3 regions of the Solibacillus kalamii genome follow, and region 3 is predicted to be linked to each of the others. Evidence: riboswitches for the same ligand, from Rfam matches in the RefSeq annotation. Region 3 holds a riboswitch; each other region holds the start of a gene.

Region 1 (4,238 bases), on a different contig from region 3:
CTGCTTCACACCAAGGTCATCGCATTTATCCATATTCTCTTTATTTGGCAGCATCCGGCAGACAAGACGAATATTTTCGTTATGTAATAATTGTTCCGTAAAAACAGCGAGCGTTTTACTGCCTGTCGTCAACATAATTGTTCCTGAATGTGCGGATGCAGCGATTGCCGCTTCTATATATGTTTCCACTTCCGTAACGAGCGGATGTACATAACTTTGCTGCGGACGTTCATATCGAATATAGGGAATACCCGTTAAATTTGCAGCGGCCATCGCTGTTTTGGAAGCCTCTTCTGCATACGGATGACTTGCATCTACCACCGTTGTTACCCGCCGTTCTTCAATTAGTTCCATCATTTGCTGAGCTGTTAAACGACCGACATGGTACGGAACATTCGCTTCCTGTAGACTCGCTGCAGCAGATTCCGTAACGACAGTCGCCACCAATTCATGTCCTGCTTGCATTAATTGAACCGCCAGCTCTCTTGCATCACTTGTTCCAGCTAAAAATAAAATCATCTTTTCACCTAATCTCCACAAGGGGCCTCTTCCACTTTAATTTTGCATGACATATCAACATAATTGAAATTCAGGATTTTTTTTACACGTTTAAAATATTTGAAGAAACGTTCATTCGGATGTGCATTTTCTTTATAGTCCGCAACGATATCTGTTAGTAAAGGAATCAATTTTTCGGGATCGATCCCTTCAAGGACAGGTTGTGCTGCATGTGCTGTTCGTCCAACTGGTTTGGAACCGATAAACAAATCAAACTTTTTCTTGCGGTAAACAATACCGATATCATCAAAAACCGCACGATAACATGCCATTCCGCAACCGTTAAAACCGACATGCAGCTCTTTCGGCATTTTAATGCCACCGAGCGTTTCCATAATCTGTTCCGCATATGGAATGGATTCCGCTTTTTCGCCGTAACAGAAATCACACGCCTTGACGATCACTACGTCACCGACAGGTTGAACGAGTAATCCTGTTTGTTCCACTTTCTTGACAAGTTTTTCAGGTGAATCCGTCGGTACCTTCAGTACAAGACGGTGATCAGGGGTATACTCCATCGTACCGTGTTCTCCGACTACTTCTGCCAAAGTAATCATTTGGGCTGGTGTAATCATTTTATTGGCAACACCCGGTGATACAGCAAACTCAAAGATGGATTCAACTTGTTGCTGTACTAAAAACGGATTTTCTTCAACTTTTACAGCTGACGTTTCTTTATGTACGAGCGCTAATGCTTCATTTGCAAGCTGTAATGTGCTTATGTTATTAACTGTTGGTATAGCTATTTTTTTCTCGATAGCTACGATTTTTTCGTAGCCTGTCTCCGCTTCACCCGTTTCCTGGTCCAATGCCCATGGTTCCGCTTCTTTTTTCAATCGTTGATGCGGTTTTAATAGTTGTTTTTCTTGCCCTAAAGTATATTTTCGCTGATAACCACGCGGTGTAATGATTTTATTATCGTAGTAAAATGTTGAGGAATTCCCCACGACGACCGTTGTCAGCATTCCGATATCATGTTCCAGCATCTCCTCTAATGTTGTTAACACAATGTCCTGCGTATCCCGATAGGCAGCTTTTACTAATCCGACAGGTGTATCAGGTGAACGATACTTAAGCAATATTCGTTGCGCTTCAACAATTTGTCTTGTCCGTCTGCCGGATTTAGGATTGTAAAACGCAACGACAAAGTCTGCCATTGCAGCTGCCTCAATCCGTTTTTCGATGACCGTCCAAGGTGTTAAATGGTCACTTAAACTAATTGTGCACGAATCATGCATAACCGGGGCGCCAAGTAAACTTGCACAGGAGTTAATCGCTGATATACCCGGAACAACTTCTACTTCAATCCCTTCTTTTGCAGTCCAGCCCTTTTCGATTAATACTTCATATACGAGGCCCGCCATTCCGTAAACACCAGCATCACCACTGGAAATAACAGCAACTATATGGCCGGCTTCAGCCTGTTTTACAGCTTCCTGTGCGCGTGAAACTTCTTCAGTCATGCCAGTACTGACAATGGTTTTCGCCGTCACTAAGTGCTCAATCAGTTCAACATACGTTTTGTAGCCCATAATGTGATCACTTTGCTGCAGTGCATCGACTGCACGTTTTGTTATATGTTCCCGATCTCCAGGTCCGAACCCTACAACAAAGATCTTTCCTTTTTGCATGTAAATACCCTCCCTATAGAAAAATACATTTCGCACCAAATAGGACATGATGATAATTTTTCTTATGTGGATTTCATTAAAAACTAGTATTGCTTATCCACTAAGAAATAAAAAAAGCCCGCACCTCTCGTTAGAAAGAGGTACGGGCATGTGAAATTAATACTAAAAAAGTATAGAAAAACACAAAAACAATTACTTGTTTCGCCTATACTTCTCCCTCCGAAAAGTAAGTATCGTTTAAATAAGCAGGTTTCCTGGCTTAAGCTTCCTTTTACTTTCACATCTTCCCATCTTTACGACAGTGATTCATTGTGATTTCATCAGCTATTACAGTAGCGGGGGCTGCATTAGTCTTTCACTAATTTCCCTTTTACCTTACAAAATTCTGTAAGCACTTATTTAAATTGCAAATTATTAAATTATTATAAAAATAACATAGTCTACTAAAAAATGATAGGGTAATTATTATCTTCATAAGCTTTTGAGCATAAATGAAGCGTTTATTAATCGTGTATTAGGTGTTTTGTACATAAATTTAGTATCCAACTAATCAAAGGTTGTTTAATTTCAATTATTCACTTTATTATTTTCCTGTCACGGGTTCATTTAGCTTTTTTACATAGGCTACGGCATCATTTATAGATGTGACAGCAATAATGTTGATATTAAGTTGCTCATTTATTTTTACTTCCTTCGCCTCTTCTTCATTTTCCATAGGTATAAGAATATGTGAAAAGCCGCTTTGTTCAGCAATTAAGGTTTTCGCCTTTATCGAACCAATTTCCTTCACGTTTCCTTTGCTATCAATCGCACCCGTTACCGCCATCGGTATGTTATTGTGGAATTCACCGTTTTCGATAAGACCGCTTAACACAGTGGCAAGTCCTGCACTGTCACCTTCTATATCGTCTCTCTTTAAAAATTGATCGATAGCTGTTGATTTCTCAGGCAAGTGGGCAATGACATTTTCCTTCATCGTTTCAAAATGATTCACTGTAGGACGTATATATCCGAGCAACTCTTCATTTTTTGAACGGTACCTGATTTTATTCGTGACCACTTCGGCATCTAAAACTTCTTTATCACTTGAATATTCTATAGTTTTTATTAGATAATCCAAATCTGTAATATATGGTGCTTCAAACATTTCCACTGCAAGTACATGGATACCTGAATTTTCTACAATTTCAAAAGGCTCATTATAGGAGATCAGAAAATAAGTATATTTTTCATAATTGATCAGTCGACTTTCAAACACAATTAACAGTGCTAGCACAAAAAAAATCCCCGAGAAAATTCCTTTCAGCCTTTTGTTATTCCGGTATAGAAAGAACCCGGAAAGTGAGATTACCGAGCCCACTATAATAAAAGCTATTAATTGAAAACCGCTAATCTTATCTAAATAATATGCTAGTAAACCAGCTATGTATAAAATGAAAGGGAGCACAATTAAAGTAATAGGTTTCAATATTTCAGCTCCTTATGCTAAACGACAGCAGGACTTTCATAAACAATCCAATTAGTTGTTTTTGTACATTTAGTTGATTTTAATAAATGTCTTAATAATGCTGCCTCAAATTTTTTCACATTCCATTCATACCGGTATTTTTTATGCCAATCCTCGATTTCTATGTAATGCAATTCTTTTAACCACGTTACCAATTGCTCATCCGTCAGTCCCTTATCCAGTAATGCATCAATGACCGGTAACATACGTTCTTCTTCCTCATCGATTAAAGCATATTCAGTATGAAGACAGCTTTTTAAACTTTGTAATGCATTCCATAATAATTGAGAATCCATCATCAACGGATGTCTAATTGCTTCTGTTAATAAATCACTTCCATGTGCAACCCCATGTGCCCAGCCCTTCGTATTGACAAATCCCCGGTAATCACTTTCAAGAAATAAATAATGAATACTTCTGTGAATTACCTCAATAATAAGTTCTTCCGGTAAACTTCTCTTTTCACGATCTTTCCCTAAAATAAGAGTGATGACAAGTGCTGAAAACGATCTCATAAACACATCATCAGAAATTCCATAATC
Region 2 (4,238 bases), 650 kb from region 3:
CGGATCGTGTCAGTCATGTAGCGTGCTTAAATCAGTCGATTCATTTCCACGGGTACAAAAATGATTTTGATACGATTTCGGAAGAACAGATTGCTAGCTGGAACGGCCACTCTGTTCGAAAGATTCATTAAGAGGAGCAGGCCGTTATGATTGAAGCTATATTAGACTATGAATTTTTACAAAATGCCTTTTTCTCAGGGCTAGTTATTGGAGTAATCGCACCATTGCTTGGTGTATTTATCGTAGTAAGACGTTTATCGCTAATTGCAGATGCACTGTCGCATGTAACACTGGCGGGGATTGCCGGGAGCCTGTACTTGAGCCAATCGTTTGCAGCGCTGGCTTTGCTGAACCCGATTTATTTAGGGATTATCGCGTCTGTAAGTGGTTCGATCTTAATTGAACGATTACGCCGACTATATAAACATTATGAAGAACTTGCGATACCAATTATTATGTCGGGCGGAATCGGTGTGAGTGCCATTTTAATATCACTTGCAAGCGGATTTAATACCGATTTAATGAGCTATTTATTTGGCTCTGTATCGGCTGTATCGCGTCAGGATCTATATGTTGTGCTGGCAATTGCAGTCGTAGTTGTATTATTTTTGATTCTATTTTTTAAAGAGCTTTTCGTATTGTCATTCGATGAGGAATATGCGAAAGCGAGCGGTTTACCTGCGAAATGGATTCATTTATTGTTCATGATCGTTGTCGCACTCGTTATCGCAGCAAGTATGCGTATTGTCGGGATTCTGCTTGTTTCAAGCTTAATGACATTGCCGGTAGCTGCAGCGATGCGTTTAGCTCGCGGTTTTAAAGAAGCAATTATTTTAGCGATTGTATTTGGAGAGCTGGCAGTAGTAATCGGACTCATTTCTGCATTTTACCTGAACTTGGCACCGGGTGGAACAATTGTTGTCACATCCATTTTAATCTTGTTATTAGTAATTTTAATCAAAAAGCTTGTTTTGAAATTCACAATTAAATCGGAAGGGGAAGAGGTACTGTGAATGCAGCGCGCGCATGGGAAATATTAAAGGATAATGGCTATAAAAAGACGGATAAACGAGAGTTGATTTTGGGTATGTTTGCAGCTACAGACAAATATTTGACTGCCCGTGATTTGTTATCAGTATTGAAAAAAGATTTCCCTGGGATGAGTTTCGATACAATTTACCGAAACCTCGCTACTTTCGTGGAGCTTGATATTTTAGAAGAAACAGAATTAAACGGTGAGCGTAACTTCCGTATGCATTGTGAGTCGGATCATCATCACCACCATTTTATTTGCCGTGATTGCGGGAATGTAAAGGAACTGTCTGTTTGCCCGATGGAAATGCTCGGTGAAAAGCTGCCGGGTTATGCTGTAGAAGCACACAAATTTGAGATTTATGGCAAATGTCCGGATTGTTTGTAAATTTCCATTGCATATTTCTGTTAATATGCTAAAGTGATTAAGACAAATTGAATAAATTTGCAGGAAAAAGATGCATTATGCATAAATGGGAATTCGGTGTAAATCCGAAGCTATTTCCGTAACTGTAAGCGTTGATGAAAATAAGTGTGAGACCACTGCTAATATAGCGGGAAGGTACTTATGAGTAAAGTGAAACGCAGAGCCAGGAGACCAATCTTTTTCTTATCGTAACATCCCTCTTCGGAATTAAAGAGAATGTACGGCAGTCACTGATCGAATGAGCATCCTTTTGCAGCACTCTTTTCTGATTTTTGAAGCCATCCATTTTCTTGGGTGGCTTTTTTTCGTACACTCATAATTTCGTGAGGCACTACTTGAAGTGAGGGGAATTTTATGAAAAAGGATATCCGTTTTTCCTGTTATCCGTTTATGCGGGAAAAATCAAGCTGCGTCGACTATGAAATCCGCACCGATTCTTTAACAACGCGAATCGGTACAGTCTTTCCGACGTTAGTTGATGATGCTTCCGGTCAGCTCGTTTTGGAAGATTTGAGGAGAATCCAACCGTTAGCTTACCATGCCAATGGTTCGGTACGCGGTAAATTAGCCATTACATTTGAGGATTTGCAATGGCTAAGCGATCGATACGATTTTTATGTAAGTGAAGTTGGAGAAGCGATTCAGCAGTTTGTACTGCCACAAGGAATCGAAAGTGCAGCAAGACTGCATATTTGCCGCAGTGAGGCGAAAAAGTCTTACAGGGCATTACATAAAGTGAGCGAAGAAAGAGAAGTGGATGAAATTTTGTTTGATTTTCTCGGGCTGCTTGCCAATGTGTTTTTTGTCATGGCGGTCTTTATGAATCAGCAGCATCAACAAGAGGAAATTCCATTCATCTCAAAATCTTATCCGACGAAAAAGAAAAAAGGGGTTGCAACAAATGAAATTTAACAACAAATGGATTGTTGCTTTAGCGGCAACATTATTATTAGCAGCATGCGGATCAAATGATGAAAAATCAGAAAATAACGTAAAAAAAGAGGAACAGTCTGCTTCGAAAAGTGAAGGTGCACCGTATACAGTTGTTGATGATCGTGGTGTTGAAGTAACATTCGATGAAGTACCGGAAACGATTATTTCCCTGCAGCCTAGCAATACAGAAATTTTGTTTGAGCTGGGTGTAGGTGAACAAATTATCGGGGCAACAGAATATGATACATATCCGGAAGCCGCACAAAAAATTGAGCGTGTGTCGACTTCAACTGCCATCAATGCAGAGCGAATTCTGGAATTAAATCCGGATGTCGTTGTTGCCTATACAATCGGGGAGGAAGCACAAATTGCCCAATTGGAAGATGCAGGTTTAAAAGTGTTTGTAATTGCTTCGGCTGCGACATTTGATGATGTATATTCGGATATTATCCAACTGTCCGAAGTAATGGATGTAAAAGAAAAAGGCGAAGAAATTGTAGCCGACATTAAAGCACAAATCGAAACAGTACAAGAAAAAACAGCGACAATCGATACGAAGAAAAAAGCATATTATGAAGTTTCGCCAGCTCCGGATCTTTGGACTACCGGCAGCAGTACGTTCCAGCAGGAAATAATGGATCACGCCAATGTTGAAAATATTTTTGCTGATCAGACGAGCTGGATTAGTGTGGCGGAAGAAGATGTCATTACTCGTAATCCTGAAATTATTATTACACCGGCAACCTATATGGAAAATGCAGTTGATGAGATTCTAGGACGCACTGGTTGGGATAAAATACAGGCAGTTTCAGAAAAGGCGGTTTATCTAGTCGATGGAGATATTATGTCCCGTCCTGGACCGCGTATTGGTGAAGCCGTTAAAATTATGGCACAATCAGTATACCCGGAACTATTTAAATAAGTATAGAATAAAAGGACATGCCTAAGTTTAGGCGTGTCTTTTTCAATTAACTTCATTCAGCGGGTATCACTGAATGAAGTTAATTGGCTTCCGGCGGATGTCACGACTTCGGTAATGAATTCTTTGCGCTTTAGCGCAAAGTCGAATACGGACGCAATTACGCCGAGGCGTAATTGATAAAATAAGGAGGGATACGATTGATTTTTATAACCGGTGGTGTACGCAGCGGCAAAAGTGCTTTTGCAGAAAAATTTGCTAGGCAGTTAGGTGAAGAAAAGACGCTCTACTATGTGGCGACAGGTGTATCCTTTGATGAGGAAATGAAAAAACGAATTATCCGCCATCAGCAAGACCGCGAAAATCAGAACGCCCATTGGAACACAGTTGAAATGCAAGTACAGATTCCTTTTACGATCGAGCAGCTTTCAAATAATGATGTTGTGCTTTTTGAATGTGTGACAACATGGCTTTCGAATGTACTGTATACATATGAACAAATAAATGAAAATAGCGAGTACATCGATAATTGTATCGAATCACTGCAAAAGCAATTGCTAACTTGGCGGAAGCAAGGTGCTACAATAATAGTTGTATCAAATGAAGTGCTGGATGAACTGCCATCACAGTATGATGAGGTAAATTTGTACCGCAAATTGCTAGGTGAGCTTCATCAATGGATTGTCCAAAATAGTGATGAAGCATATGAAGTACAATTTCAGCTTGTACAGCGATGGAAGTAAGGAGGAACCAAGTTGAAAAATAGTTGGAGCGGTTTTTTGTTAGCTTGGCAATTTTTTTCGGCAGTGCCGATAAAAAAACAGCTGGATATGAATGCCAAGTCTGTTACATGGATGTATGGATTTTTGCCGATTGTCGGTTTACTTATCGGGTCCATCATTAGTGGTGGTGTATTTATACTATCTC
Region 3 (4,238 bases):
GCTGGCTGAAGAATTCGGTGCGACGATTTTGGACAAGTCTGATGAAGAACGTTTTAAATTTTTCCGTGAGCACGGCTTGAAACTGGAATTGGCAAAACTGCAAAACGACCTTAAAAACTTCCGTGTTGAATTCGATGTTTGGTATTCAGAAACATCTTTATATGAAAACGGTAAAATCGATGTAGCGTTAGACAAACTAAAAGCAAATGGTCATGTGTTTGATGAAGACGGCGCAACTTGGTTCCGTTCAACAACATTCGGTGATGATAAAGACCGTGTATTAATTAAAAACGATGGTTCATACACATATTTAACACCGGACATCGCTTACCATGAAGACAAACTGCGTCGTGGATTTGATAAACTGATCAATATTTGGGGTGCTGACCACCACGGCTATATTCCACGTATGAAAGCGGCAATCGAAGCACTTGGCTATGACCGCGGCACATTGGAAGTAGATATTATCCAAATGGTTCAGCTGTACAAAAACGGTGAGAAGTTCAAAATGAGTAAGCGTACAGGTAATGCTGTAACGATGCGTGAGTTAGTAGAAGAAGTAGGCTTGGATGCTGTACGTTATTTCTTCGTTAAAACAGCAGGAGATTCACATATGGACTTTGATTTAGACTTAGCGGTATCACAATCGAACGAAAACCCAGTATATTATGCACAGTATGCACATGCGCGTATTTCATCGATTTTACGTGCAGCTAATGAGCAAGGTTTCGAAGCTTCATTGGAAAACCTGAACTTGCTAGTAGCAGAAAAAGAAGAAGATGTTCTGAAAAAAGTCGGCGCATTCCCGCAAATCGTGGCAGATGCAGCAAAACACCGCACACCACACCGTATCGCAAACTATATTCAAGACTTGGCAGCTGCATTCCATAGCTTCTACAATGCAGAAAAAGTATTGAACCAGGATAACAAAGAGCTGACAGAAGCTCGTTTAGCATTAATCACAGCAGTCAAAACAACATTGGCGAATGCACTGAAACTAATCGGCGTAAGCGCACCAGAAAAAATGTAATTCAACTTTTTAAAGCACTCTATTTTCTGTATACGAAAATAGGGTGTTTTTTCTTTGACGTTTCGAGGCAGCAGGTGCTATCTTCCACATTAAGTTGAATCAGTTCTCCTTTTTTGTAATTTGTTCCAATTCCACCAGCAAACCTTCCGATTACAAAACAGGGAAACGTATCTAGTGTAATCCCTATAAAGGAACTGGGGATATCTATTGACTTGTAATTTACCGAAACGTACTATTAAATTTGACTTCTATATACAGGACAATAAATATGAGGTGGTGCTTTCCATGAGCAAGGAATTATTTATTCAAACCGACGAGCAGCAACAATGGCTGAAAAAGTTAGAAACAATATCAGAGAGCGTGAAAGAAAATGCTCAGCAAACAGATGAACAAGCAACATTTCCATTTGAAAATTTCCGGAAGCTGCGTGAAATCGGCTATACAAAAATAACGCTGCCAAAGGAATATGGCGGGGATGGCTTCACAGTCTATGATGCGCTATTACTGCAGGAAACATTGGCGAGCTATTGCGGAAGCACCGGGCTGGCTGTTTCGTGGACAATTCAAAATGTAGGCGAGATTTTTGAAAATCGTTACTGGGATGAACAAAAGCTCGACTGGTTTGGTAAACAGGTTGCAAATGGCGCGACAGTCAATCGTGCGGTAAGCGAGTTTGCGATGGGAAGTCCAGTACGTGGCGGACGACCGGGAACTTCAGCAAAACGTGATGGGGATTATTATGTAATTAATGGACGTAAAAACTATACGAGCGGTGCACCGGACCTCGACTATTTTTTAGTTTCGGCATGGATTGAAGATGAGGGACAGCTAGGATTTTTCCTCGTTCCGAAAACGACAGAAGGGGTATCGGTCGAAAATACATGGGATGTTGCGTCAATGCGTGGTACGGGAAGCGATGATTTAGTGCTCGATAATGTACGAGTTGATAAAACAAACTTAGTGGAAATTCCGAATTATTCAACCGGATTTAAACTGAACGGCTGGTTGCTGCTTATCCCGGCAACCTATTTAGGCATTGCCCAGGCTGCACGAGATTACGCAGTTAATTTTGCGAATAGCCATTCCCCGAACAGTATTCAAGGAACGATTGCCCAGCTGCCAAATGTACAAACGCTGATCGGAGAAATGGATTTGGCGTTGACGAGAGCACGCTTTACGATTTACGGAGTTGCGGGACTATATAATGACCCGATTAAAAAGGCGACACTAGTCAATGAAATTAATATTGCGAAACATGTAGTGACAAATACAGCAATCGAAGTTGTCGATAAAGCGATGCGTCTTGTTGGGGCAAAAAGCCTGCAAAGATCAAATCCGCTTCAACGCTATTACCGTGATGTCCGTGCAGGTCTGCACAATCCGCCAATGGATGACATTACGATTAAACGTTTAGCTGAAACGGCAATTGAAAAAAGCTTAAAAGCAAAGGGGTAAGCAATTCTTTTATTCGTAATTTCAGCGAAATAAGAAGAATTATCTGAAACTTTGGCGATTGAGCACACATTTTTCTGAATATCAGCTATAATAGAGCTATTAATTTTATATGGACGATAAAGGTTCTTGCTCACTGATAGAGTAAGGAGTAAAAGGGAAATCGGTGCAATTCCGATGCGGTCCCGCCACTGTAAATGCTAGTTGAGAGCAGTATGCCACTGAAAAACTTTCGGGAAGGCGTTTATCAACGTTATGCATAAGCCAGGAGACCTGCCTTTATAATGCCCTAAAATAAACCTACGAGGATAGGATGTGGCGGATAAATTCTTTTTCCATTGAATTTTATTTGCATACGTAAAGCTTCCTTCATTTTTAGTAGGAAGCTTTTTATTTTTGTAGAAAATTATACAACGAAATTTTTGGAGGTTATTTATTTTGAAAAAATGGCAACTGCTATCTTCCGCAGCATTACTTACATTAACATTGGCGGCATGCAACTCGGAAAAAGCAACAGATGAACAATCAGCAAAAGACAATACAGAAGTAACTGAAGCAGCACAATTCCCGGTAACTATAAAAGATGCCTTGGACAAAGAAATCACGCTTGAAAAAGCACCAGAGCGCATTATTACATTGGCTCCATCCAATACGGAAATTTTATTCGGACTAGGGTTAAACGATGAAATTATCGCTGTGAACGACAATGATACATATCCTGAAGCAGCATTATCTAAAGAATCAGTTGGCGGCATGGAATTTAATCTAGAACAAATAATCAGTCTGCAGCCCGACTTAGTTGTCGCACATGAATCGGGATTGTACAGTTTCAATGAACAGGCGATTGCTCAGCTTGAATCAATAGGAATTCCTGTATTTGTTGTAAAAGATGCGAAAACATTTGAAGAAACATATGAAACAATCGAACAAATTGGCAAGCTGACGAATAAAGAAAAAGAAGCAGAAGAAATGATCGCCTCCATTAAAGAGGGGATTGAAGAAATTGAAGTGAAAGTAGCCGACCTGGAAGAGAAGTCCGTATTTGTTGTTGTTGGGACAGATCCAAAACTATATGTTGCTGGACAGGAGACGTTCATTAGTGAAATGCTTGAAGTATTAAATGTAGAAAATGCCGTTCCGGAACTCGGGTGGCCGCAGTACAGCTCGGAGCAATTTGTAAAGAGCAATCCGGATATCATTTTAGTAACATATGAAAACGACTTGGCAGCAATCGAGGAAAATGATGCATATGCAGAAATGGATGCTGTGAAAAACGCCAATGTGAAATTAGTCGATAGCGATACGACAAGTCGACAAGGTCCGCGTATTGTAGAAGGTATTGAATCAATAGGAGAAGCAATTTATCCAGAGGTATTCAATGAATAAAAAATATTCAATCGCCTATGTACTATCGATTGGATTGCTTTTAAGCAGTATATGGATTGGCATTTCGTTCGGGTCTGTTAATATTCCGTTTTCGACATTGTGGGATAAAACTACAGATCCGGTTGCATACAGTATTTTGTGGAAAATCCGAATGCCCCGCGTCATTTTAGCCGCATTAATCGGGGCTTCTTTAGCAATTGCGGGGGCAGCATTCCAAGGGTTGCTTAAAAACCCTTTGGCAGATCCATACACATTAGGTATTTCATCAGGAGCCTCGGTAGGTGCGGTAATGACAATCTTTTTAGGCATTTCCATACCGGTGCTCGGTGTATTCACATTGCCGGTATTCAGTATGGCTGGAGCTGCATTT

Evidence for each region. Region 3 has a riboswitch for cobalamin ahead of CBM15_RS03080 (ABC transporter substrate-binding protein). Riboswitches for the same ligand answer to the same signal wherever they lie in the genome.
Region 1: linked by a shared signal. The riboswitch ahead of cobJ (precorrin-3B C(17)-methyltransferase) and the one ahead of CBM15_RS03080 (ABC transporter substrate-binding protein) in region 3 are both predicted to bind cobalamin.
Region 2: linked by a shared signal. The riboswitch ahead of CBM15_RS00080 (hypothetical protein) and the one ahead of CBM15_RS03080 (ABC transporter substrate-binding protein) in region 3 are both predicted to bind cobalamin.

The regions. Positions count from the first base shown of each region.
Region 1 covers NZ_NHNT01000007.1:156,816-161,053, forward strand. The annotation lists gene cobK (precorrin-6A reductase) at 1-519, opposite strand, end outside; gene cobJ (precorrin-3B C(17)-methyltransferase) at 528-2,189, opposite strand; cobalamin riboswitch at 2,417-2,603, opposite strand; gene CBM15_RS11785 (S16 family serine protease) at 2,773-3,465, opposite strand; gene CBM15_RS11790 (DUF2785 domain-containing protein) at 3,675-4,238, opposite strand, start outside.
Region 2 covers NZ_NHNT01000001.1:10,166-14,403, reverse strand. The annotation lists gene CBM15_RS00095 (metal ABC transporter ATP-binding protein) at 1-131, shown strand, start outside; gene CBM15_RS00090 (metal ABC transporter permease) at 147-1,013, shown strand; gene CBM15_RS00085 (Fur family transcriptional regulator) at 1,010-1,420, shown strand; cobalamin riboswitch at 1,472-1,653, shown strand; gene CBM15_RS00080 (hypothetical protein) at 1,814-2,371, shown strand; gene CBM15_RS00075 (ABC transporter substrate-binding protein) at 2,361-3,314, shown strand; gene CBM15_RS00070 (bifunctional adenosylcobinamide kinase/adenosylcobinamide-phosphate guanylyltransferase) at 3,512-4,054, shown strand; gene cobS (adenosylcobinamide-GDP ribazoletransferase) at 4,067-4,238, shown strand, end outside.
Region 3 covers NZ_NHNT01000001.1:661,684-665,921, reverse strand. The annotation lists gene argS (arginine--tRNA ligase) at 1-1,030, shown strand, start outside; gene CBM15_RS03085 (acyl-CoA dehydrogenase family protein) at 1,316-2,485, shown strand; cobalamin riboswitch at 2,589-2,777, shown strand; gene CBM15_RS03080 (ABC transporter substrate-binding protein) at 2,921-3,868, shown strand; gene CBM15_RS03075 (FecCD family ABC transporter permease) at 3,861-4,238, shown strand, end outside.